Regions from separate parts of the Streptomyces recifensis genome, predicted to be linked through region 1. Evidence: riboswitches for the same ligand, from Rfam matches in the RefSeq annotation. Region 1 holds a riboswitch; each other region holds the start of a gene.

What was found. Region 1 has a riboswitch for cobalamin ahead of CCN33_RS14555 (DUF4430 domain-containing protein). Riboswitches for the same ligand answer to the same signal wherever they lie in the genome.
Region 2: linked by a shared signal. The riboswitch ahead of metE (5-methyltetrahydropteroyltriglutamate--homocysteine S-methyltransferase) and the one ahead of CCN33_RS14555 (DUF4430 domain-containing protein) in region 1 are both predicted to bind cobalamin.
Region 3: linked by a shared signal. The riboswitch ahead of CCN33_RS03225 (ribonucleoside-diphosphate reductase subunit alpha) and the one ahead of CCN33_RS14555 (DUF4430 domain-containing protein) in region 1 are both predicted to bind cobalamin.
Region 4: linked by a shared signal. The riboswitch ahead of CCN33_RS09045 (CoA-acylating methylmalonate-semialdehyde dehydrogenase) and the one ahead of CCN33_RS14555 (DUF4430 domain-containing protein) in region 1 are both predicted to bind cobalamin.

The regions. Positions count from the first base shown of each region.
Region 1 covers NZ_MUNH01000239.1:11,599-17,316, forward strand. The annotation lists gene CCN33_RS14545 (hypothetical protein) at 645-1,208, shown strand; cobalamin riboswitch at 1,833-1,956, shown strand; gene CCN33_RS14550 (hypothetical protein) at 2,018-2,416, shown strand; cobalamin riboswitch at 2,549-2,692, shown strand; gene CCN33_RS14555 (DUF4430 domain-containing protein) at 2,856-3,341, shown strand; gene CCN33_RS14560 (cobalamin-binding protein) at 3,355-4,275, opposite strand; gene CCN33_RS14565 (prenyltransferase/squalene oxidase repeat-containing protein) at 4,316-5,718, opposite strand, start outside.
Region 2 covers NZ_MUNH01000137.1:19,271-24,988, reverse strand. The annotation lists partial or broken gene CCN33_RS09005 (histidine phosphatase family protein) at 1-3, opposite strand, end outside; partial or broken gene CCN33_RS09000 (helix-turn-helix domain-containing protein) at 26-629, opposite strand; partial or broken gene CCN33_RS08995 (citrate/2-methylcitrate synthase) at 628-966, shown strand; gene metE (5-methyltetrahydropteroyltriglutamate--homocysteine S-methyltransferase) at 1,027-3,345, opposite strand; cobalamin riboswitch at 3,516-3,735, opposite strand; gene CCN33_RS08985 (3-hydroxybutyryl-CoA dehydrogenase) at 3,923-4,792, opposite strand; gene aceB (malate synthase A) at 4,789-5,718, opposite strand, start outside.
Region 3 covers NZ_MUNH01000049.1:9,497-15,214, forward strand. The annotation lists gene CCN33_RS03225 (ribonucleoside-diphosphate reductase subunit alpha) at 1-2,271, opposite strand, end outside; cobalamin riboswitch at 2,397-2,522, opposite strand; gene CCN33_RS03230 (GNAT family N-acetyltransferase) at 2,586-3,092, opposite strand; gene mctP (monocarboxylate uptake permease MctP) at 3,232-4,842, opposite strand; gene CCN33_RS03240 (DUF3311 domain-containing protein) at 4,839-5,102, opposite strand; gene CCN33_RS03245 (GntR family transcriptional regulator) at 5,241-5,718, opposite strand, start outside.
Region 4 covers NZ_MUNH01000137.1:28,750-34,467, forward strand. The annotation lists gene mmsB (3-hydroxyisobutyrate dehydrogenase) at 1-250, opposite strand, end outside; gene CCN33_RS09035 (enoyl-CoA hydratase/isomerase family protein) at 247-1,323, opposite strand; gene CCN33_RS09040 (acyl-CoA dehydrogenase family protein) at 1,320-2,468, opposite strand; gene CCN33_RS09045 (CoA-acylating methylmalonate-semialdehyde dehydrogenase) at 2,476-3,999, opposite strand; cobalamin riboswitch at 4,228-4,401, opposite strand; gene CCN33_RS09050 (ECF transporter S component) at 4,463-5,287, opposite strand; partial or broken gene CCN33_RS09055 (AAA family ATPase) at 5,284-5,718, opposite strand, start outside.

The DNA.
Region 1 (5,718 bases):
CATCCACACCACTGCGCGGCGGCGCTGTTGACGACACGTCTGCCGGCAACCGCTTCTCCGATGTTGCACGGTTGTCAGGTTGTCCCAGCCGAGCCGGACCGAGCGTACCCACCGCCCGAGATCCTCGCCCTGGTGCACGACGTCGCCGGGCTCGGTCGGCAGCGGTCGGTCGGCCTCCAGGCGGAGCCGGACGAGGTGGAAGGCACGCTGCCACTCCACCGGCCAGCTCGGGCACCAAGCGGGGTCGCTGTGGGCCAGTGTGTGGACCCGTCCAGGCATGGCGCAGCCCATCAGCTGGGGGCCCCGAGCCGACCACACACGCCGGTGACGACCGCCTGCACACGCAGCGCGGCACTCACGACACCGTCCATACCACCGCTCAACGGACCCGGCCCGCAACGACGCGCCGCAAATACGCAAGTGAGGAGGTATCAAAATGTCACCTGAAAGGATCTAATAGCATGTTAATCTGCTGTTCAACCGCTTTTTCTGATATATCGTCAGTTCATTGTGGTGGCTCAGAAATACCCTGTTTGGAGTCGAGTCCCGATCTTCCGATATGCCGGTCATGTCGGCTGTAGGTAAGTTCATCCACGAGCCGGTCCGACGGGCCGACGCCTCTCTGTGCGACAGGAGATCGTGAGATGAAGCTTCGTTCCACCGTGATCACCGCTGCCGTGTCGGCTGCCGCGGCCATGGCCGCGACCGGGATCACATACGCCTCGGCCGCCCCTGCTGCGGCGCCCCAGGAGGCCCCCGCCGCCGTCGCCGCCGCATCCGGCGGCAGCGGGCAGGGCGGGACCGCCAAGGGCAACCCGGGCGGCAACAGCAACAGCAACAGCAAGGGCAACGAGGGCAAGGGCAACGAGGGCAACGACTGGGACGACGACGACGACAACAACGAGGGCGGTGGCGGCGACTACAAGGGCCGCATCCAGATCAACGAGCGGTCCTACTCCACGCACCCCGGTGACTGCATCACCGTGGTCAGCGGCCTGGGTGCGAAGACCCTGAACGTCCGCAACGAGAGCCGCAAGGCCGTCGAGGTCTTCCGCGGGGCCGTCTGCGACAACGGCGCTCCCATCGCCACCGTCGGCCCGCACAGCTCCAGCTACGGCGTGAAGCCCGGCTGGACCAAGGGCATCGACATCGACAAGGGTGTCGTGGCGAGCTTCCGTGTCGTCAAGCGCCACCACGACGACTACTAAGCCGTAACCGAGCGCATACTGTGAGCCCCGGCCCGCCGGAATCGGGCCGGGGCTCACAGTTTGGCCCATGCGCGTGGCGGCCACATCCACCACCGCCCCCGCCAATGCCGGATGTCGGGCGCGCGGCATCCGGTGCCCGCGGCTGTCCCTCGTCTTCGCGGGCAGCCCCACCTGCCGTTTTATGCCCCTCGGCTGGGTTCTCAGTCCGCCGACCCCGGCTGTCCACCCGGCGCTTTCCCGGGACGTGGGCCTGTGACACACCAGCGCCCCTGATCGCCCGGGCGGGCCGGTTTCCCCTCCCTGGCCGACCGGCCCGTCCGGGCACCTACAGGGAGGGGCAGCCGTCGACAGGCTGGCCTGGGGTGGGCACCCATGAACGGGTGGAGGAGGTTGCCGTGCCGATGGCGCCCAGGTCTGTGGGGCTGCACCTGAGCCATCGAGTGGGCCGGTCGCTTCCTGCGTGTGACGCTCGTTTGACGGTCTTCTCACCTTTCACGGGGCAGGCGCACGACGAAGGCTCCCGCGGCCGGACCGCTCGCGGGAGCCGTTCCGCGTGGCGGCCAGAGGAGGGGCCAGCGTCGCATGATGAGATGATGATCAGCGACATAAGGCGACGGCGGTCCGAGGAAGCCGGTGGGAATCCGGCGCGGTCCCGCCACTGTGACCGGTGCGCGAGCCCTGGCAGCCCCACCGCCCTGATGCGGGTGAGAAGGGCCGGGGCGTGTCGCGACCCGGGAGCCAGGAGACTCACGCGGTCGCCTCCTCGAGCGACCCCGGGGCGGATCTCCCCGGAAAAGGGGAGCGGCGCCATGCCCAAGAAGCCCACGAAAACGACAGCGACAGAGGTTCGGCAGGGCGCCGAACCGGTGCCCTGCCGCGTCGTCGTATGCCGCGACTGCTGCTGCGGCACCCCCAAGGTGACGGGAGTCGATCACGCGGCGCAGACCGCGCGACTGCGAGCGGAGGTACCCGTGCGCATCTCCGACTGCCTCGATGTGTGCGACCAGGCCAACGTCATCGTCGTACAGCCGTCCGCCGCCGGACGCGCCGCCGGCGCACGACCGGTCTGGCTAGGGCTCGTCAACGATCCGGACGCGACCGAGGATATCGTCACCTGGGTGCGTGCCGGTGGTCCGGGGGTAGCTCCGTTGCCCGACATCCTTGACCTGTACACCCTCACGCCGCCGCGGCGCACCGTGGGCTCCTGAGCCTTCCGCATCGTGCGTAACTCGGGGGTTCCCCGACTGCGGCTGTTCGTGAGACCGGTATCAAGAAAACTGGTTGAGTATCTCCAACTGACCATAAGATGAGCGCAGTTCGCGCACGACCCGAGAACGTCGACCGGCGTCGGTGCGCGAGCTGTGCGCATTACAACCGCATAGGTGCGTGCGTGGGGGAAGCCGGTGGGAGTCCGGCGCTGACCTGCAACCGTGTGCGGCCGCGAGGCCGCGAGTCGGGATACCTGGCGCGTGCCCTGAATTGCTTCCCACTGTCATGGTCTGCAGCGCGAAGCCGAGAGCCTCGTTCGGGTCGCCCTGGTCGGTGCCGTCCAGCCGTCGTACACCACGGCCGTGGACCACAGGCTCTGGTGCCTTCCCGTCCGCACGGTGATGGGCTGCGGGCCACCTCATCAGGAAGGCTCGAGCCTTGCACCGTACATCCGCACGTCGCACTATGATCGCCTCAACCGTCCTCGGACTCGCCCTCGCCTCCGCGCCGGTCGCGCACGCCGACAGCACGCCGAGCACGAACGCTCCCGTCAGGGTGACACTTACTGTGCAGGGACCGGACGGCCTGCTGTTCAAGGGGAAGATCAGAACCCGCGGTCATGGGGTCACCACCGCGACGGGCGGCACGCACAGATGCGACGGTACCAACGGCGGCGCCAACCCGTCCGCCGTGCCGACGCCGACGGCGGCTCTCGACGACGCGGCGCGCAAGCGGCACTTCACCTGGGACGGCACCTGGTACGCGTCGTTCGACGACTACTCGGTCGATGCCATCAAGAACGTCAGCGGTGGTGGCAGCGCCTACTGGAACATCTCGGTCAACGGCACCTCCGCCCCGGTGGGCGGCTGCCAGTTCAAGCTGAACGCCGGTGACAAGGTGACGTTCACCTGGACGGCGTTCTGATCCTTCCTTGTCGTCACCGGCCGGGGAACGGATGTGCCTCGGCCGGTGCGACTTCCTCGCCGGTCCGCACGCTGTGCAGGACATGGGCGAGCACCTCCGCCCCCCGCACCACCCGTGGCCCCGGTCGATTGAAGTGGGACGGTCCGTCCAGCACCCATACGCGGCCGGACCGGACGGCCGGCAGATCCGACCAGCCCGGCAGTCCGGTGAGCAATGCGGCTTCCCGCAGGGTGCGTTCGGGTGGGAAACCGCACGGCAGCACCAGGACCACGTCCGGCTGTGCGGCGCGGACCGCCTCCCAGGTCATCGGCTTGGTGTGCTCGCCCGGCGCGGCGAGAAGAGGTTCGCCGCCCGCGGCCGTGATCTGTTCGGGCACCCAGTGCCCGGCGGGCCACAACGGGTCGAGCCATTCGATCGCCACCACCCGTGGTCGGGCACGTCCCGCAACCGCCTTACGGACCCGGTCCAGCCGGGCCAGCAGCGCCGCCCGCTTCCGCTCCGCCTGCTCCCGTACGCCGAGCAGCTCGCCCACCGTGACCAGGCAATCCAGGACGTCCTCGAGGGTGCGGGGCTCCAGGCTGAGGACTCGGGTGTCGGCGTCCATCAGTCGCACCGTGCGGCTGACCTTCTCGTACGACACGGCGCACACGGCGCACAGGTCCTGGGTGAGGATCACGTCGGGGCGCAGGGCCGCGAGAGCCTCGGTGTCGAGCGTGTACAGCGACGAGCCCGAGTGCGCCGACCCGCCGACGGCGTCGGAGATCTCCCTGCTGGACAGCGCGTCCTGGTCGAGGTCCGCGCCGGTCACCACGGGTACGGATGCCACCTCGCGCGGTGGCCAGTCGCACTCGTGGGTGCGGCCGACCAGCTGGTCCGACAGCCCGAGCTCGGCGACGATGTCGGTCGCGGCGGGCAGCAGGGAGACGATGCGCATACCCCGACTCTAGGTCCCGCCGCGTCCGACAGGGCTGCCGTCAGGCGCCCCAGCGCACGGCGATCGTGTCACCGACGCCGACGACCGCGCCCCGCGTGGCGGAGGTGAACGACGAGCCGTCGATGCTGACCTTCCACGTGTTGGATCCGCTGTTGGCCTTGCCGTTGACGGCCGTGATGGTGCCGGTGCCGGAGGACGGGGTCACACTCGTGACGCAGCCGGACGGCGTCGCGCCGCTCGTGGCCGCGTCGAGGACGGCGCCCAGCGTGGTCGTCGAGCCGGTCGGAGTGAGGGCGACGGAGCACACCTTCAGATTGCCCGCGCCGTCGTCCACGGTGAGCGCCAGCTTCGTCGCCGTACCTGAGGTGAGGGAGGACTGGCTCACCCACTGCGGCGCACCCGGCGTGGTGGGAACTGGCGGGGTGGCCGTGAAGCCACCGCCGGCCACGGCCCGCAGACCGTCGATCGAGGAGTACGCCGTCGGCGAGGTGTCGGAGGGGAGGTACTTGAACCCGCCGCCCGGGTTGAACTGCTGCGCGATCAGGAAGTCCACCGGTGTCTTGCCCATGGAGGTGCGGAAGTCCCCGGTCTGCGGGTCGATGCCGCAGGCGTTGAGGCCGGACACCGCCCAGCCGTTGGAGTCGGTGTTGACGCCGAACATGGCGTTGAACGCGCCGCTGTTCGGCACGAGCTTGCTCTTCAGGAACGCCTTGGCCTGCACGATGTCGGTGTCGGTGTTCGGCACGCCCGACACGCACAGCGCGGCCATCGCCGCTCCGGTCATGTCGACGTCGCTCGCGGCGGAGAGCTGGCTGGGGTTGCCCTCGGCCTTGCTGTAGTTCCAGCCGCCGTCGTTGTGCTGGTTGGCCCGCAGACGGGTGATCACGGCGTCGCGCAGCGCCTGCGGGATGCGGGCCTGCCCGGACTGCGTCTTCGCGCCGTTCAGGGCGAGGGCCGCGAAGACGGTGCCGTTGAAGTTGGCGGACGGGCCAATGTAGCCGGGTTCGGCGGTCTGCCAGTAGCCGTAGATGTCGGCGATCAAATTGCGGGAGGCGGAGACCCGTGCCGGGTCGATGCCGGCGGCGTAGGCGTTCAGCGTGGCACGCTCGTAGTCGGTGACGACGGGAGACGACGACGGCCAGCCCGAGGTGGACAGCAGGTTGCGGTAGACGGTTCTCGCGTTCTTGCTCGTGTCACCGCCGGGCGTCACGTCCACCGCGGCGGTCCCGGCCGAGGCGAGCGCGCTGAATGCCCACTCGTTGGACAGTCCGGAGCCGGCGTACGAACCGTCCGCCGCCTGAAGGGACTTGAGGTAGGCGACGCCGTTGGTCTTCGACGTGGCGATCTGCGCCGGCGTGGAGGTCGCCGCCGCGGGCAGTGTAGTGAGCGCGAAGGCGCCGAGTGCGGCGGCCGCGGTGAGGGCGGTACGGCGGTGGGACAGTG
Region 2 (5,718 bases), on a different contig from region 1:
CACGTGGCTGCTCCTGCTGTCGGTGTCATGGGGTGCTGCTCTCCACGGCGTACGGCACGTACGTGCGCCGGTCCGGGTCGATGGCGAGGCGTCCGCCGGCCGGGGGCCTGGCGCGCTGGGCGCAGTCGCGGCGTTCGCAGATCCGGCAGCCCAGGCCGATGGGGGTGGCGGCGCTTGGGTCGTCCAGGGCGATGCCCTCGGTGTAGACGAGCCGGTGTGCGTGCCGCAGCTCGCAGCCGAGGGCGATGGCGAACTCGGCGCGCGGGGCGTGGTGGCCGAACCCGCCGCGGGTGATGGTCCGCGCGACCCAGAAGTACCGTTTCCCGTCCGGCATTTCGGCGACCTGCGTCAGTATGCGGCCCGGTGCGGAGAACGCCTCGTACACCGTCCACAGCGGGCAGGTGCCGCCCATGCGGGAGAAGTGGAAGTCGGTGGCCGACTGCCGCTTGGAGATGTTGCCGGCCCGGTCCACCCGCAGGAAGGAGAAACGGCACGCCCCGGCTTCCCGTGCGCTGCAGCGTGTTCAGGCGGTGGCAGGCCGTCTCGAAGCCGACGCCGAAGCGGGCCGAGAGCAGCTCGATGTCGTACCGCAGGTCCTCGGCCGTCGCGTGGAAGTCCGCGTAGGGCAAGCACGGCGACTCCCGCGTCCCGATCATGCAGGACGCCCTCGACCGGCTGGTGGTACGTGCCGCGGATCCCGAGCTGACCCGCATGGCCACCCTGCACGCGGCCTTGCGGCACGCGATGATCAGCCGCAAGGGAATCCATCCGAACCTGGACTACCCGGCCGGCCTCGCCTACCACCTCATGGGCTTCGACACCCCGGCCTTCACTCCGATCTTCGTGATGAGCAGGATCACCGGCTGGACCGCGCATATCACTGAGCAGCTCGCCCACAACGCGCTGATCCGCCCGCTGGCCTCCTACGACGGTCCGGGCCAGCGGGCGGTGCCGGGCGCCGCGTAGCCGTCTGCTGTCACGACGGGGCCGGGACGCTGGTGGCGTCCCGGCCCACTGGGATCGGAATCAGGCGGTGGGCAGTTCACCGCGGACGGTGCGGGCCGCTGCGACCAGGTTCTCCAGGGACGCGCGCGTCTCCGGCCAGCCGCGGGTCTTCAGACCGCAGTCGGGGTTGACCCAGAGTCGCTCGGCAGGGATGGCCTTCAGGCCGGTGCGGAGCAGTTCAGCGGCCTCCTCGGCGCTCGGCACCCGGGGGGAGTGGATGTCGTAGACACCCGGTCCTGCCTCGCGAGGGTAGCCGTGGGCGGCGAGTTCGCGGGCGACCTGCATGTGGGAGCGGGCGGCCTCCAGGCTGATGACGTCGGCGTCGAGGTCGTCGATGGCCTGGACGATGTCGCCGAACTCGGCGTAGCACATGTGCGTGTGAATCTGGGTGTCCGGACGAACCCCGGCGGTGGTGAGCCGGAACGCTTCCGTCGCCCAGGCCAGATAGGCGGCCCGGTCGGCGGCGCGCAGCGGCAGGGTCTCGCGCAGCGCGGGCTCGTCCACCTGGATCACGGAGGTACCGGCCGCCTCCAGGTCGCCCACCTCGTCGCGCAGAGCGAGGGCGACCTGGCGGGCGGTGTCGCCGAGGGGCTGGTCGTCGCGGACGAAGGACCAAGCGAGCATGGTGACCGGCCCGGTGAGCATGCCCTTGACTGGGCGGTCGGTGAGGGACTGCGCGTACGTCGTCCAGCGCACGGTCATCGGCTCGGGCCGGGAGATGTCGCCGGCCAGGACCGGTGGCCGGACGTAGCGTGTGCCGTAGGACTGGACCCAGCCGTGCTGGGTGGCGAGGTAGCCGGTGAGCTGTTCGGCGAAGTACTGGACCATGTCGTTGCGTTCGGCCTCGCCGTGTACCAGGACGTCCAGGTCGGCTTTCTCCTGGAAGGAGATCACCTCCTGGATCTCCGCCTTGATGCGCTCCTCGTAGCCGGCCGTGTCGATGCGTCCGGCGCGCAGGCCGGCGCGGGCGGTGCGCAGTTCGCCGGTCTGCGGGAAGGAGCCGATGGTCGTGGTCGGCAGCAGGGGCAGGCCGAGGTGGGCGCGCTGGGCGGCGGCCCGTTCGGCGTACGGCTGGGAGCGGCGGGCGTCGGCGTCCGTCACGGCCTCGGTGCGGGCCCGGACGCCTGGGTCGTGGGTGATGGGGGAGTTCGCGCGGGAGGCCAAGTCGGCGCGGTTTGCGGCGAGTTCGGCGGCGATCGTGTCGGTGCCCTGGGCCAGGCCCTTGGCGAGGGTGACGATCTCTGCGGTCTTCTGCCGGGCGAAGGCGAGCCAGCGCAGGATCTGCGGCTCGATGTCCCGCTCGGCTGCTGCGTCCAGCGGCACGTGCAACAGCGAGCAGGAAGCGGCGACGTCGACACGGTCGGCGAGTCCGAGGAGGGTGCCGAGCGTGGACAGGGACTGCTGCAGGTCGTTGATCCAGATGTTGCGGCCGTTGACGACTCCGGCGACCAGGCGCTTGCCGGGCAGTCCGCCGACAGCGGCCAGCGCCTCCAGGTTGGCTGCCGCCGATTCGGTGAAGTCCAGCGCGAGGCCCTCGACCGGAGCCTTGGCCAGGATCGGCAACGCGTCGCCGAGCCGGTCGAAGTAGGAGGCGACCAGCAGCTTCGGCCGGTCTTCCAGAGCCCCCAGCTCGCGGTAGACGCGCTCGGCGGCGTTCAGCTCGGCCGGCGTGCGGTCCTGCACGAGGGCGGGCTCGTCGAGCTGCACCCACTCGGCGCCCGCCGCGCGCAGATCGGCGAGGACCTCGGCGTACACGGGAAGCAGCCGGTCCAGGAGGGTGAGCGGCTCGAAGTCGGCGGGCACGCCCGGAGCGGGCTTGGCGAGCAGGAGGTAGGTGACCGGACCGACCAGGATGGGGCGTCCGGTCAGCCCCAGGGCGAGGGCCTCCTTCAGCTCCGCGACCTGCTTGACCGAGTTCGCGCTGAAGACGGTGTCCGGGCCCAGCTCGGGGACGAGGTAGTGGTAGTTGGTGTCGAACCACTTGGTCATCTCCAGCGGAGCGACCTCCTGGGTACCGCGCGCCATGGCGAAGTAGCCGCCCAGCGCGTCGGCGTCGACCGCTGCGCGGTGCCGCTCGGGGATCGCGCCCACCATGACGGTGGTGTCCAGGACATGGTCGTAGTACGAGAAGTCGCCCGTGGGCACCTCATGGATGCCACTCTCGGCGAGTTGATGCCAGTTCGTGCGACGAAGGCCGGTGGCGGTAGCACGGAGGGCGTCGGCGGTGACGCGGCCCTTCCAGTAGCCCTCGATGGCCTTCTTCAGTTCCCGGTTCTGTCCCTGGCGGGGGTAGCCGTACACGGTGGCCCGTGCTGCCGCGGCTGCGGACTTGCTGGTCACGGAGATCTCCTTCGCGAGATGAATCCCTGAGATCCCGGAGACGGGACGAGAGCGCGAAGGGAATGACGAACCGGACGGCAAAGACCCCGCGCGGCAACAGCACGGTCGCTCCGTCTGGTATGTACGCCGACCCGCCCTCGAGGTCACCGGAATCTCCGCGCACGGAATGGTCCGTACGCGGGCAGTTGGCAGGTCTTCGGACTCGCGGGCACGTCCCCCCATGGAGGACACCTACTGGCCGTCGCTTCCCAGGCCCAGTACCTCGGACCCAGTGCGTATGACGGCGGTCGTTCCCGCTCACCGCTGCGGGGCAGTCCCGGATTCCCACCGGGTTCCCTCTTACGACACCCCGCCTGGCGGACAGGGCGAACCAGCTGCTGTGGTCAGCCTACGGGTTGGCGCCGTGAAGGGAAGAGCGCCGTCCAGCATCCGGAAGGCGGGGTCAGGGCATGCGGCGGGTGGCACGGCGAGGGGCGGGAGGCGCCGCACACGCTTCCCGCCCCTTTCCCTGTCGCGCCGCGGGGGACCCTCACGCCTGCGGCGGTGCGGGCCCCTCAGCCCGCGTCGTACCAGGCCCTCAGCCCTGGTCGTAAATGTGGAACCCCCGGCCTGTCTTCCGGCCGAGCAGCCCCGCCTCCACCATCCGCATGAGCAGCGGCGGCGGCGCGTAGAGGGGTTCACGGAACTCGTCATAGAGCGATTCCGCGATGGAGGCCACGGTGTCCAGGCCGATCAGATCGGCCAGCTTCAATGGTCCCATCGGGTGGGCGCAGCCCAGTTCCATGCCCGCGTCGATGGCGGCGGCCGCGGCGAACCCGGACTCCGCCATCCGGACGGCGGAGAGCAGGTACGGGACGAGCAGGGCGTTGACGACGAAGCCCGCCCGGTCCTGGGAACGGATGACCGTCTTGCCGAGCGTGCGGGTAGCGAAGTCCTCCACCAGAGCCGTCGTCTCGGCAGTCGTGTGCAGCGAGGTGACCACCTCGACCAGCGGCAGGACGGGGACGGGGTTGAAGAAATGCAGGCCCACGACCCGGTCCGCGCGGGATGTCGCCATGCCCAGCCGCATGATCGGCAGAGAGGAGGTGTTGGTGGCCAGGATGGCGGCAGGATCTTCGACGATCTTGTCCAGGGCGGCGAAGACCTCGGTCTTGGCTTCCGGGTTCTCGATGACTGCCTCGACGACGAGCTGCCGGTCGGCCAGGGCGTCCAGGTCGCCGGTGAAGACGAGCCGGGCCTGAGCATCGTCGGCAGCCTCACGGCTCAGCTTGCCTCGTTGTACGGCACGGTCCAGGGAGTCGACGATCCGGTTCTGTGCGGCGCGGGCAGCGACCGCGTCCACCTCGCAGACCACGGTCTCCAGCCCGGCCCGTGCACACACCTCGGCGATTCCAGCCCCCATCTGCCCGCCGCCGACCACGCCGACGCGCGTGATGCCCCCGCTCACGCCTGCACCTCCGGCCGACGCACAAGGTGGCGGGTGTAGGCGTCCGGTGTGAAGAAGAGCGGCAACTCGCCGGTCAGCGCAGTGCGTTCGAAGAGGGCGCGGATGTCGGCGACGGGTGCCCAGGGGTACTCGGCGCCAAGCGCGACAGACTCCTCGTCGAGGATCTGCTCCACGGTCTCGCGGTCGATGACCTGGTGGCGCAGCCACTGCCAGATCTGTACACGGGCGATCTCGGCGGTCGCCGCGTCCTCCATCAGGCCGTCGATGGCGACGGCGCCCTGGCCGCGCAGCCAGGCGGCGTAGTACCGCAGCGTGACGGAGATGTTGGTGCGCACTCCGTCCGGGGTGGGCGGACCGCTGATGCGGCGGACGGACAGGAGGTCGGCCGGGGTGACCTCGACATCGTCGCGGACACGGTCGAGCTGGTGCGGACGCCCGCCGAGGACACCGTCGAACACGTCGCGGCAGACGGGGACGAGCGCCGGATGGGCGACCCAGGAACCGTCGAAGCCGTCCTCTGCCTCCCGCTCCTTGTCCAGCCTGACCTTGGCGAACGCGGCCTCGTTCGCGGCCGGGTCCTTGCCCGGGACCTGGGCGGCCATCCCGCCGATGGCGTGTGCGCCGCGCTTGTGGCAGGTACGCACGAGGAGTTCGGTGTACGCGCGCATGAATGGGGCGGTCATGGTGACCTTCGCGCGGTCCGGGAGGAGGAAGTCGGTGCGGTGGCCGAAGGTCTTGATCAGGCTGAACAGGTAGTCCCAGCGGCCAGCGTTCAGCCCGGCACTGTGCTCGCGCAGCTCGTAGAGGATCTCCTCCATCTCGAACGCGGCCGTTATCGTCTCGATGAGCACGGTGGCCCGAACGGTGCCGCGCGGGATGCCCAGCAGGTCCTGGGCGAGGAGAAACACGTCGTTCCACAGCCGCGC
Region 3 (5,718 bases), on a different contig from region 1:
GCGGGCGATCCGGGTCGCCGGGCGCGAACGCAGGTAGTACGTGGTCTTCAGACCCGACTTCCAGGCGTAGGAGTACATCGAGGAGAGCTTGCCGATGGTCGGCGTCTCCAGGAAGAGGTTCAGCGACTGAGCCTGGTCGAGGAACGGGGTGCGGGCGGCGGCCATGTCGATCAGACCGCGCTGCGGGATCTCCCAGGCCGTGCGGTACAGGTTCCGCACGTCCTCGGGAATCCAGGCGAAGCCCTGCACCGAGCCGTTGGCCTCGCGCAGCTCCTCACGGGTGCGGGCGTCCCACACGCCGAGGTTCTTCAGCTCCTGCACCAGGTACGCGTTGACCTGGAGGAACTCGCCCGACAGCGTCTCGCGCTTGAACAGGTTGGACACCTGCGGCTCGATGCACTCGTACACGCCCGCGATGGAGGCGATGGTCGCCGTCGGCGCGATCGCCAGCAGCAGCGAGTTGCGCATGCCGACCTCGGCGATCCGGGCGCGCAGCGCGGCCCAGCGCTCCGGCCAGGTCAGCTCGACGTCGTAGTGGTCGGGGTGCAGCACGCCCCGGGCGGTACGGGTCTGCTCCCAGGCGGGGAGCGGGCCGTTGCGCTCGGCGAGGTCGGCGGACGCCTCGTAGGAGGCCAGCATGATGCGCTCGGCGATCCGCGTGGACAGCGCCTTCGCCTCGGGGGAGTCGAAGGGGATACGCAGCTTGAAGAAGACGTCCTGGAGGCCCATCGCGCCGAGGCCCACCGGGCGCCACTTGGCGTTCGAACGGCCGGCCTGCTCGGTCGGGTAGAAGTTGATGTCCACGACCCGGTCGAGGAAGGTCACGGCGGTACGGACGGTCTCGTCCAGCCGCTCCCAGTCGATGTCCCCGTCGGCCACGAAGGCGCCCAGGTTCACCGAGCCGAGGTTGCAGACCGCGGTCTCCCCGTCGTCGGTGACCTCCAGGATCTCCGTGCACAGGTTGGAGGAGTGCACCACGTTGCCCGGCAGCGCCGTCTGGTTGGCGGTGCGGTTGGCGGCGTCCTTGAAGGTCATCCAGCCGTTGCCGGTCTGCGCGAGGGTGCGCATCATGCGGCCGTACAGCTCGCGGGCCGGCATGGACTTCTTCGCCAGGCCCGCCTCCTCGGCCTTGCGGTAGGCCGCGTCGAACTCCGGGCCCCACAGGTCGACCAGCTCGGGCACGTCCGCCGGGGAGAACAGCGACCACGACTCGTCGGCGTTGACCCGGCGCATGAACTCGTCCGGGATCCAGTGCGCGAGGTTCAGGTTGTGCGTACGGCGCGCGTCCTCACCGGTGTTGTCGCGCAGCTCCAGGAACTCCTCGATGTCGGAGTGCCAGGTCTCCAGGTACACCGCGGCCGCGCCCTTGCGCCGGCCGCCCTGGTTCACCGCGGCCACCGAGGCGTCCAGTGTCTTCAGGAACGGGACGATGCCGTTGGAGTGCCCGTTGGTGCCCCGGATCAGCGAACCCCGGCTGCGGATGCGGGAGTAGGAGAGGCCGATGCCGCCGGCGTGCTTGGAGAGGCGGGCGACCTGGTGGTAGCGGTCGTAGATCGAGTCCAGCTCGTCCAGCGGGGAGTCCAGCAGGTAGCAGGACGACATCTGGGGGTGCCGCGTACCGGAGTTGAACAGGGTGGGGGAGGAGGGCAGGTAGTCCAGGCGGCTCATCAGGCCGTACAGCGCGGCCACCTCGTCCACGGCGGGGGCGCTGTCGTTCTCGGCCAGACCGCTCGCCACGCGCAGCATGAAGTGCTGCGGGGTCTCGATCACCTTGCGGGTGATGGGATGGCGGAGCAGGTAGCGGCTGTACAGGGTGCGCAGGCCGAAGTAGCCGAACCGGTCGTCGGCGCCGGTGTCGACCAGGGCGTTCAGCCGGGCGGCGTGCAGCGTCACGAAGTCGGCGGTGCGGTCGGCGACCAGGCCCTCGCGGTGGCCCACGGCCACCGACTCGGTGAAGCGGGTCACGCCCTGCGAGGCGGCCTCGGCGCGGATGGAGAGCGTGAGCAGCCGGGCGGCCAGCCGGGAGTACGCGGGGTCCTCCGAGATCAGACCGGCGGCGGCCTCGGTGGCCAGCTCGCGCAGCTCCGCCTCGTCGGCGCGCGCCGACCGGCCGCGCAGCGCGGCGGCCGCGACCCGGCCGGGGTCCGCGTCGGGGAGGTCGGCGGTCAGCTCGGTCAGGGTCCGCAGCAGCGCGGCACCGGGGCCGTCGTTCTCCACAGGGGCCTCGGTCGCCGGGGTGGCTGAAGCCGGATCGGCAGGCGCGATGGTCACGTGGGGCTCTCCCTCGCTGGGCACGGGGGCCTGGCGGAGGGTATGAGAGGGCACGAGCGCACGCGGCGTCGCGTCCACCGGCCCACTCCACGAGGCCCGGACGTCTTCGAGCACCCGGGCCGGACGGCCGGGCGCCGCTGTCGGCAGGTCCTCGGACTGACGCTGGCATGCGCGAAGCACGCGAGTACACCGTTGCGGGACAGTTCCGGATTCGCACCGGATTCCCCTGCGACGACAGCGAGCATGAGCATACATCTAGTGCCGCCCTGTCGCGTCACCCCCAGATGTTGTGTCTGTTGTGTGTCGCGGCGGCTTCAGAGGGTCAACTCGTAAGTGAGCAGAGCGAGGTCCGAAACGCCCGGCAACGGGTTCCAGTCGCGGTGCGGGGTGCGGTGGAAACCGAGGCGTTCGTAGATGCGGTGGGCGGCGTGCATCGTGGGCTGGGTGGAGAGGACGAGGCCGTGACAGCCCGCCAGGGCCCGTGCCCGGTCGGCACAGGTCCGTACGAGGGCCTCCCCGGCTCCCTGGCCCCGGCCGGCCCGCGCGACCGCCAGCATCCGGATCTCGGCCTCGCCCGGGCCCGCGATGTCGGCCATGGGGCCGCCGGCCGGGACGAAGGTGACCCCGCCCAGCAGGACGTCCCCGCGCACGGCCACCAGGATCTCCGCGTCCGCCGCCCGCCGGGCCACGTCCCGCAGCTCACCCAGGTAGGCGTCGCTCTCCCCGAAGTCCAGCAGGCCGTCCTGGAGGTACGCCTGCGCGGTGATCTCGCCCAGGGCGGTGTACTCGGCCGGGTCGGCGTCTCTGATGAGGAGGTCCATGCCCGGCAGTGTGTACGACGACGGGCCGCCGTCGCTTTCGCATGACGGCGGCCCGTGGCCGAAAAGGTGCGGACCTCTAGGCTCTTTCGTTTGGATCAGGCCGGACCCCGCGAGCCCGGCAAGATCCAAACGAGAGGCCCTAGTGGCTGGTGCCCGCTGTCGCCGGGGGGAGTTCGACCTCCACGCCGGGGTCGCCCGCGTCGGCGGTGTAGTCGGCGGGGGTGGTCTCGTCGATGCCGTCGGGGGCCTTCACGGCCTTGAGGACGAAGGTGAGGACCACCGTCACGACGACGTTCAGGACGAAGGCCGTCAGGCCGATGTAGCCGATCTCACCGATGCCGGGGATCTCCTTGGCGGAGCCGCCGAAGTGCTTCTGGGTGGGGGAGGCGACGCCGTAGGCGGCGAGGGTGCCGTAGACCATGCCGACCGCCCAGCCGGCCAGCAGGGCCCAGCGGTGGAACCAGCGGGTGAAGAGGCCGCCGACCAGGGCGGGGAAGGTCTGGAGGATCCAGATGCCGCCCAGGAGCTGGAAGTTGATGGCGACCGTCTTGTCCATGGTGAGGACGAAGACCAGCGCGCCCACCTTCACCAGGAGCGAGACCAGCTTGGAGACCTTGGTCTCCTGCTCGGGCGTCGCGTCGGGCTTGATGAAGTCCTTGTAGATGTTGCGGGTGAACAGGTTCGCGGCCGCGATCGACATGATCGCCGCCGGGACGAGCGCGCCGATACCGATCGCCGCGAACGCCACGCCCGCGAACCAGTCCGGGAACATGTCCTCGAACAACTGCGGGATGGCGAGCTGCCCGTTGGTGACCTTCACCCCGGCCGCGATGGCCATGAAGCCCAGCAGCGCCAGCAGCCCCAGCATCAGGGAGTACAGCGGCAGGATCGTGGTGTTGCGCCGGATGACCTCGCGGCTCTTGGAGGAGAGGGTCGCGGTGATCGAGTGCGGGTACATGAACAGCGCGAGCGCCGATCCCACCGCCAGCGTGGCATACGTCCACTGGCCCGCCGGAGCCGGGACGAGTCCGCCCGCACCGGCGGCGGTGTACTTCTCGCCCGCCTTGGCGAAGATCTCGTCGAACCCGCCCAGCTTGATCGGGATGTAGATGATCGCCACCGCGATGACGATGTAGATCAGCGTGTCCTTCACGAACGCGATCATCGCCGGGGCCCGCAGACCCGAGGAGTACGTGTACGCCGCGAGCACACCGAAGGCGATCAGCAGCGGCAGGTCCTTCACGAACCAGTTGGTGTCCTCACCGCCGCCCACGCCCATCACGTCCAGCACCGCCTGGATGCCGACCAGTTGGAGCGCGATGTACGGCATGGTCGCCAGGATTCCGGTGACCGCCACGGCCAGCGAAAGACCCTTGGAGCCGAAGCGCCCGCGCACGAAGTCGGAGGTCGTGACGTAACCGTGCCGGTGCGAGACCGACCACAGCCGGGGCAGGAAGGTGAAGATCAGCGGGTACACCAGGATCGTGTACGGCACCGCGAAGAACCCGGACGCGCCGGCCGCGTAGATCGCCGCCGGCACCGCGACGAAGGTGTACGCCGTGTACAGGTCGCCGCCGAGCAGGAACCAGGTGATCCAGGTGCCGAACGACCGGCCGCCCAGGCCCCATTCGTCCAGCGAGTGCTCGTTCTCGGCCTTGCGCCAGCGCGAGGCGAGGAAGCCCAGGACCGTGACCGCGAGGAAGAAGAAGACGAAGACGCCGAGCGCCACGCCGTTGACGCCGTCCTTCACTTCGAGACACCCCCGCTCCGGGCCTTGCGGGAGCGCTGGTCGCGCTGCCAGAGCTGGTACGCGGTCATGGTGAGCGAGGTGGAGACCAGCACCCACAGCATCTGGTACCAGTAGAAGAACGGGATGCCGATGAACGTCGGGTCCACCTTGGAGAACGAACCCACCCACAGCATCGCCACGAACGGCGCCACGAGACACAGCCCGATGACCACTCGGACCGGTGTCACCACCGGTTGCCTCACTTCAGAATCGTCGGGCATGCCGGACTCCGTCCCCTCGTTGATCACGCGTAATGCGCACGCAATCTAGGTGACGGCACGGCGGAGCGGAAGCCCTCGTCCGGGTATCGATATGGCGATGTGAGCTGGTGGGGCCCAAGAAGCGGGGGACGGAGCCGGTCAGTCCTGCGGACGCCGAAGCCGCGCCACGAACTTGTAGCGGTCACCCCGGTACACCGAGCGCACCCACTCCACCGGGCGGCCCTCCCGGTCCACCGAGTGCCGGGACAGCAGCAGCATCGGCAGGCCCACGTCGGTGCCGAGCAGGCTCGCCTCGCGCGGGGTCGCCAGCGAGGTCTCGATGGTCTCCTCGGCCTCGGCCAGGTGGACGTCGTAGACCTCGGCGAGCGCGGTGTACAGCGAGGTGTACTTCACCAGCGAACGGCGCAGGGCGGGAAAGCGCTTGGCGGAGAGGTGGGTGGTCTCTATGGCCATCGGCTCGGCGTTGGCCATGCGCAGCCGCTCGATGCGCAGCACCCGGCCCCCGGCGCTTATGTCCAGCAGCCCGGCCAGCCGGTCGTCGGCCGTGATGTAGCCGATGTCCAGCAGCTGCGAGGTGGGTTCGAGTCCCTGGGCCCGCATGTCCTCGGTGTAGGAG
Region 4 (5,718 bases), on a different contig from region 1:
GGGCCGCCGTCAGGACAGTGTCGTAGAGGTGCAGGACGTGGCTGCCCATGGGAAGCATGGTGATGACCACTTCGGCGTCGGCGACCGCGTCGACCACTGACGACGCGGGTTCCACCCCCGTCCGCGTGGCGCCGTCCAGGGCGTCCGGTACCAGGTCATGGCCGCGGACACGGTGGCCCGCCTTGACCAGGTTGGCGGCCATGGGGGCGCCCATGTGCCCGAGTCCGATGAATGCGACGGTACGGTTCACCAGGCCACCTCCGTGGCGGCGTCAGGTCCGGCGAGTCCGAGTTCGTGCTCGCCGAGCGGGGCGAAGAAGCATTCGACGTCGGCGTCCGTCACCTCGACCAGGGTGGCCGGCGACCAGTGCGGGTCGCGGTCCTTGTCGATGACCTGGGCGCGGATGCCCTCCACCAGGTCGGGGGTGCGCAGGGCGGCGCACGAGACGCGGTACTCCTGGTCGAGGACCCGCTCCAGCGGGCCGAGGCGCCGGGCTCGGCGCACCGCGGCGAGGGTGACCTTCAGGGCGGTGGGGGACTTGGCGAGCAGGGTCTCGGCGGCCTCCTTGGCAGCGGGGTCGCCGTGCGCGAGAAGCCGGTCGACGATTTCCTCGACGGTGTCGGCTGCGTAGCAGGCGTCGATCCACTCCCGCCGACCGGCCAACTCGCCTCGGGGCGGCGGCTGTACATGGCCGGCGAGCGCCTCTCGCACGGGATGGTCGGCGAGATCGCTGACGAAGTGCGGGACTGCGTCGGCCGGTACGAAGTGGTCGGCGAGTCCGCAGAGCAGGGCGTCACCGGCACCGATCTGTGCGCCGGTCAGTGCCAGGTGGTCGCCCAGTTCTCCGGGGGCGAGGGCGAGCAGGTAAGTGCCTCCGACGTCCGGGACGAAGCCGATCCCGGTCTCCGGCATGGCGATCCTCGACCGCTCGGTGACGATACGGACGCTGCCGTGCGCGGAGACGCCGACCCCGCCGCCCATCACGATGCCGTCCATGATCGCGACGTACGGCTTGGGGTAGCGGGCGATGCGGGCGTTGAGGCGGTACTCGTCGCGCCAGAACGCGGCCGAGGCAATGCCGTCGCCGTCTCGGGCATCGTCGTGGATGCCGCGGATGTCGCCGCCGGCGCACAGGCCGCGCTCCCCGGCGCCCGTGATGACCACGGTCTCCACGGCCGGGTCGCGTTCCCAGGATGTCAGGGCCGCGTCGATGCGGCGGGCCATCTCGTGGTTGAGGGCGTTGAGGGCCCTGGGCCGGTTGAGGGTGATGTGGGCGGCCCGGCCGGTGGTGTGGAACAGGACGGGTTCGTCGGTGGCGGTCATCCGAGCGCCTCCGTCAGGCCGCGGGCCACGATGACGCGCATGATCTCGTTGGTTCCTTCCAGGATCTGGTGGACGCGCAGGTCGCGGACGATCTTCTCGATGCCGTACTCGCTGAGGTAGCCGTAGCCGCCGTGCAGTTGGAGCGCTCGGTCTGCGACCGAGTACCCGGTGTCGGTGGCGAACCGCTTGGCCATGGCGCACAGGTACGGCGCCTGCGGGTCACCCCGGTCGAGCGCCTGCGCGGCCTGCTGGACCAGGGCACGGGCTGCGGCCAGTTCGGTCGCCATGTCGGCGAGCCGGAAGCGCAGTGCCTGGGCGTCGAGCAGCCGGGCGCCGAACGCTTCCCGGTCGGCGAGGTGGGCGAGGCTGCGGTCGAGGGCGCTGCGGGCGCCTCCGAGGGAGCAGGCGGCGATGCCGAGGCGGCCGCCGTTCAGGCCGGTCATCGCGATGCGGAAGCCCTCGCCCTCGCGGCCGAGGAGCCGGTCGGCGGGCAGCCGTACGCCGTCGAGGACCACTTGTCGGGTGGGCTGGGCGTTCCAGCCCATCTTGCGTTCGTTCGGACCGAAGGTGAGACCGGGGTCGTCCTTGTCGACGATGAACGCGGAGACACCGTCCGCGCCGGTGCCGCCGGTGCGCGCCATCACGACGTACACCTGGGAGGCGCCCGCGCCGGAGATGAACTGTTTGACGCCGGTCAGCACATACTCGTCGCCGTCCCGTACGGCCCGGGTCGTGAGGGCCGCCGCGTCCGAGCCGGCTCCCGGCTCGGTCAGGCAGTAGCTGGCCAGGTCCTCCATGGCGCACAGCCGGGGCAGCCACCGCTCCCGCTGGGTGTCGGCACCGTAGCGGTCGATCATCCAGGCGACCATGTTGTGGATGGAGAGGTACCCGGCGATGGACGGGCAGCCGGAGGCGAGGGACTCGAAGACGAGTACGCCGTCGGCCCGGCTGAGGCCCGAACCGCCGTACTCCTCACGGACGTAGACGCCGCCGAGGCCGAGCCCGGCCGCCTTGCGCAGCACGTCGACGGGGAAGTGCTTGTCCCGGTCCCAGTCGAGGGCGCGGGGTGCGAGATGGTCCTGGGCGAAGTCGAGTGTGGTCTCCACGAGGGCCTGCTGGTCCTCGGTGAGCAGGGTGGTGGTCATACGGCGCTCATCCCATCGTGGGGATCGTGAAGCTCGCACCCTCGCGCAGGCCGGCGGGCCAGCGGGAGGTGACGGTCTTGGTGCGGGTGTAGAAGCGGATGGCGTCCGGGCCGTGCTGGTTGAGGTCGCCGAAGCCGGAGCGCTTCCAGCCGCCGAAGGTGTGGTAGGCGACCGGCACCGGGATGGGCACGTTGACGCCGACCATGCCGGTGTTCACCCGTCGGGTGAAGTCGCGGGCGGTGTCCCCGTCGCGAGTGAAGATCGCGACGCCGTTGCCGTAGGGGTGCTCGCTGGGCAGGCGCAGGGCCTCGTCGTAGTCGGCGGCGCGCACCACCGACAGCACCGGCCCGAAGATCTCCTCCTGGTAGATGCGCATCGCCGGGGTGACCCTGTCGAACAGCGAGGCTCCGGCGAAGAAGCCGCTCTCGTGACCGGGCAGGACGAAGTCCCTCCCGTCCACCACGAGTTCGGCTCCCTCCTCGAGGCCGAGGTCGACGTAGGAGCGCACTCGGTCCACCGCCTCCCGGGTGACCAGTGGACCGAAGTCCGCCTCGGGGTCGTCGCTGCGGCCGATCCGCAGGCTGCCGATGCGCTCCTTCAGCCGGGCGACCAGCGCGTCGGCGGTGTCCTCGCCCACCGGTACGGCGACGGAGATGGCCATGCAGCGTTCACCCGCCGATCCGTACCCAGCGCCGATCAGGGCGTCCACCGCCTGGTCCAGGTCGGCGTCCGGCATCACGATCATGTGGTTCTTGGCGCCGCCGAAGCACTGGGCGCGCTTGCCGTGGGTGGCGGCGGTGGCGTAGACGTGCGCGGCGATCGGTGTGGAACCGACGAAGCCCAGGGCGGCGACGCGCGGGTCTTCGAGGAGGGTGTCGACGGCTTCCCGCCCGCCGTTGACGACGTTCAGGACGCCGGCCGGCAGTCCCGCCTCCAGGAAGAGTTCGGCGAGCCGGAGCGGGACGGACGGGTCGCGTTCGGAGGGCTTGAGGACGAAGGCGTTGCCGCAGGCCAGCGCCGGGGCGGCCTTCCACAGGGGGATCATCGCCGGGAAGTTGAACGGCGTGATCCCGGCGACAACGCCGAGCGGCGCGCGCAGCGAGTGGACGTCGATGCCGGTGCCCGCGTTGTCGGTGAACTCGCCCTTGAGGAGGTGCGGGATGCCCGTGGCGAACTCCACCACTTCCAGGCCGCGTTGGATGTCGCCGTGGGCGTCGGCGATGGTCTTGCCGTGCTCGGAGGACAGCAGCCGGGCCAGCGCGTCCTTCTCCTGCTCGACGAGCTGCAGGAAGCGCAGCAGCACGCGGGCGCGGCGCTGCGGGTTCCACTCGCCCCACTCGCGCTGGGCGTCGACGGCGACACCGATCGCCGCCTCGGTCTCGGCCCGGTCCGCCAAGGGCACGCGGGCCTGGACCTCGCCGGTGTTGGGGTCGTACACGTCACCGTGGAACCCCGATGTTCCCGGGGTGTGCTTGCCACCGACGAAATGGGTCAGCTCACGTACGTCGGTGGGGTCGTTCGGACGGATCATGGGTGCCTGCTCTCGTCAGGTGAGGGTGATCCGGGATGGCCGCGCCGAACCGGCACACGTGGACGCGGTGGCGTACACAGGCGTGCGGGGGCGGCGCGAGAACGCGAATGGCGTGCGAACCGTCAAGCGGTGACGACGGGAATGCGGCGTGTATGACGCCTGCGGCGGAGTCCGCCGGGATCGTGAATGCGCACCGGTGCCATGCGTGTCAGCTCCATCCTCGTGGACAACACGGAACATCCCACGGCCGGTATCCTGACTCCCGGATCAGCGCGCGCCGTCCGCCTTCCCGACATCCAGCTCGTCAGTGGCGTCCTGCTCGACGGCGTGCTCCCCGGTCACAGTGGCGGGACCGTGCCGGAATCACACCGGCTTCCCTGCACCGCGGGCCTACCCATCGAATATATAGTTGGACGTCCTAGTAAATCCACCCCCGCAAGCCGGGTTCCGGTGGTGTTCGAGGTCAGCGGGGTTCGGATTCGGCCGTCCGGGGGGCCGCGAAGCGCACGGGCGCCCGGAAGCGGGCCTTGCGTGCGGCGCGCCGGAAGGTGGTCAGCACGGCGGGGCCGGCCAACAGCACGCACGCGAAGTTGGTGATCGCCCGCCCGGTGTCCCAGCCCAGCGAGGTGGCCAGGTCGAAGGCGATGTAGCGGTGCCACTGCTCGGTGAAGGGCAGGCCCGGGAGGTAGGCGATGGAGCTGTTGGGGTCCAGGGAGAACGGCCAGAAGGAGAGGTTGAGCAGGAAGCCGAAGAGGTAGCCGGACAGCGAGCCGTACACGGCCAGCATCAGCACCTCACGCCGGCCGCTCGCCCCAGGCAGAAATCCGGCGAGCATCCCCACGAAGGCGCAGCCGAACATCTGGTACGGCATCCACGGTCCCACTCCCCCAGTGATCAGGGCGGAGGCGAACAGCGAGGTGCAGCCGAGGACGAAGCCGAAGCCGGGGCCGTAGACCCGCCCCGCCAGCACGAGGACGAAGAAGACGGTCTCGATGCCCGCCGTGCCGGCACCGAGCGGGCGCAGGGCGGCGTTCACGGCGGAGAGTACGCCCAGCATGGCGAGTGCCTTGGAGTCGATGCCGCCTTCGGCGATCTCCGACAGCACCACGCAGAGGACGAGCACCAGCAGGACGCCGAAGATGAGCGGGGGCGCGTAGTTGGAGCCGAACTTGCCCGGCGCGACCACGAACGGCCAGAAGAAGGCGACCAGTCCGAGGAAGGCGGCCAGTGCCATGACCACGCCGACGCGTGGGGTCAACCGGATGGCCGTGCCGATGCGCGTGCTCATGGACGTGTTCCCTCGTCGTCGGCGGTCGCCAGTTCCCGCGCCACTTGCCGGACGGTCAGGTAGGGCAACGGGGCGAGGATCTTCGCCGTCTGGGGGGCGAAGGTCGGTGAGGAGACGATGACTTCGGTAGTGGGTCCGTCGGCGACGACGTCTCCCTCGGCCATGACCACCACCCGGTCGGCGGCGCGTGCGGCGAACTCGACGTCGTGGGTGGAGATGACGACGGCGCGGCCCTCCGCCGCGAGGGCGTCCACGATGCCGATCAGTGCCGTCTTGGCCCGGTAGTCCAGGCCGCGGGTCGGTTCGTCCAGCAGGACGATCCGGGGCGCGGCGGAGAGCTGGATGGCGAGGACGAGCGCGAGCTTCTGGCCTTCCGACAGATCGCGCGGATGGGTGGCGTCGTCGATGCCGGGCGCCAGCCGGCTCGCGGA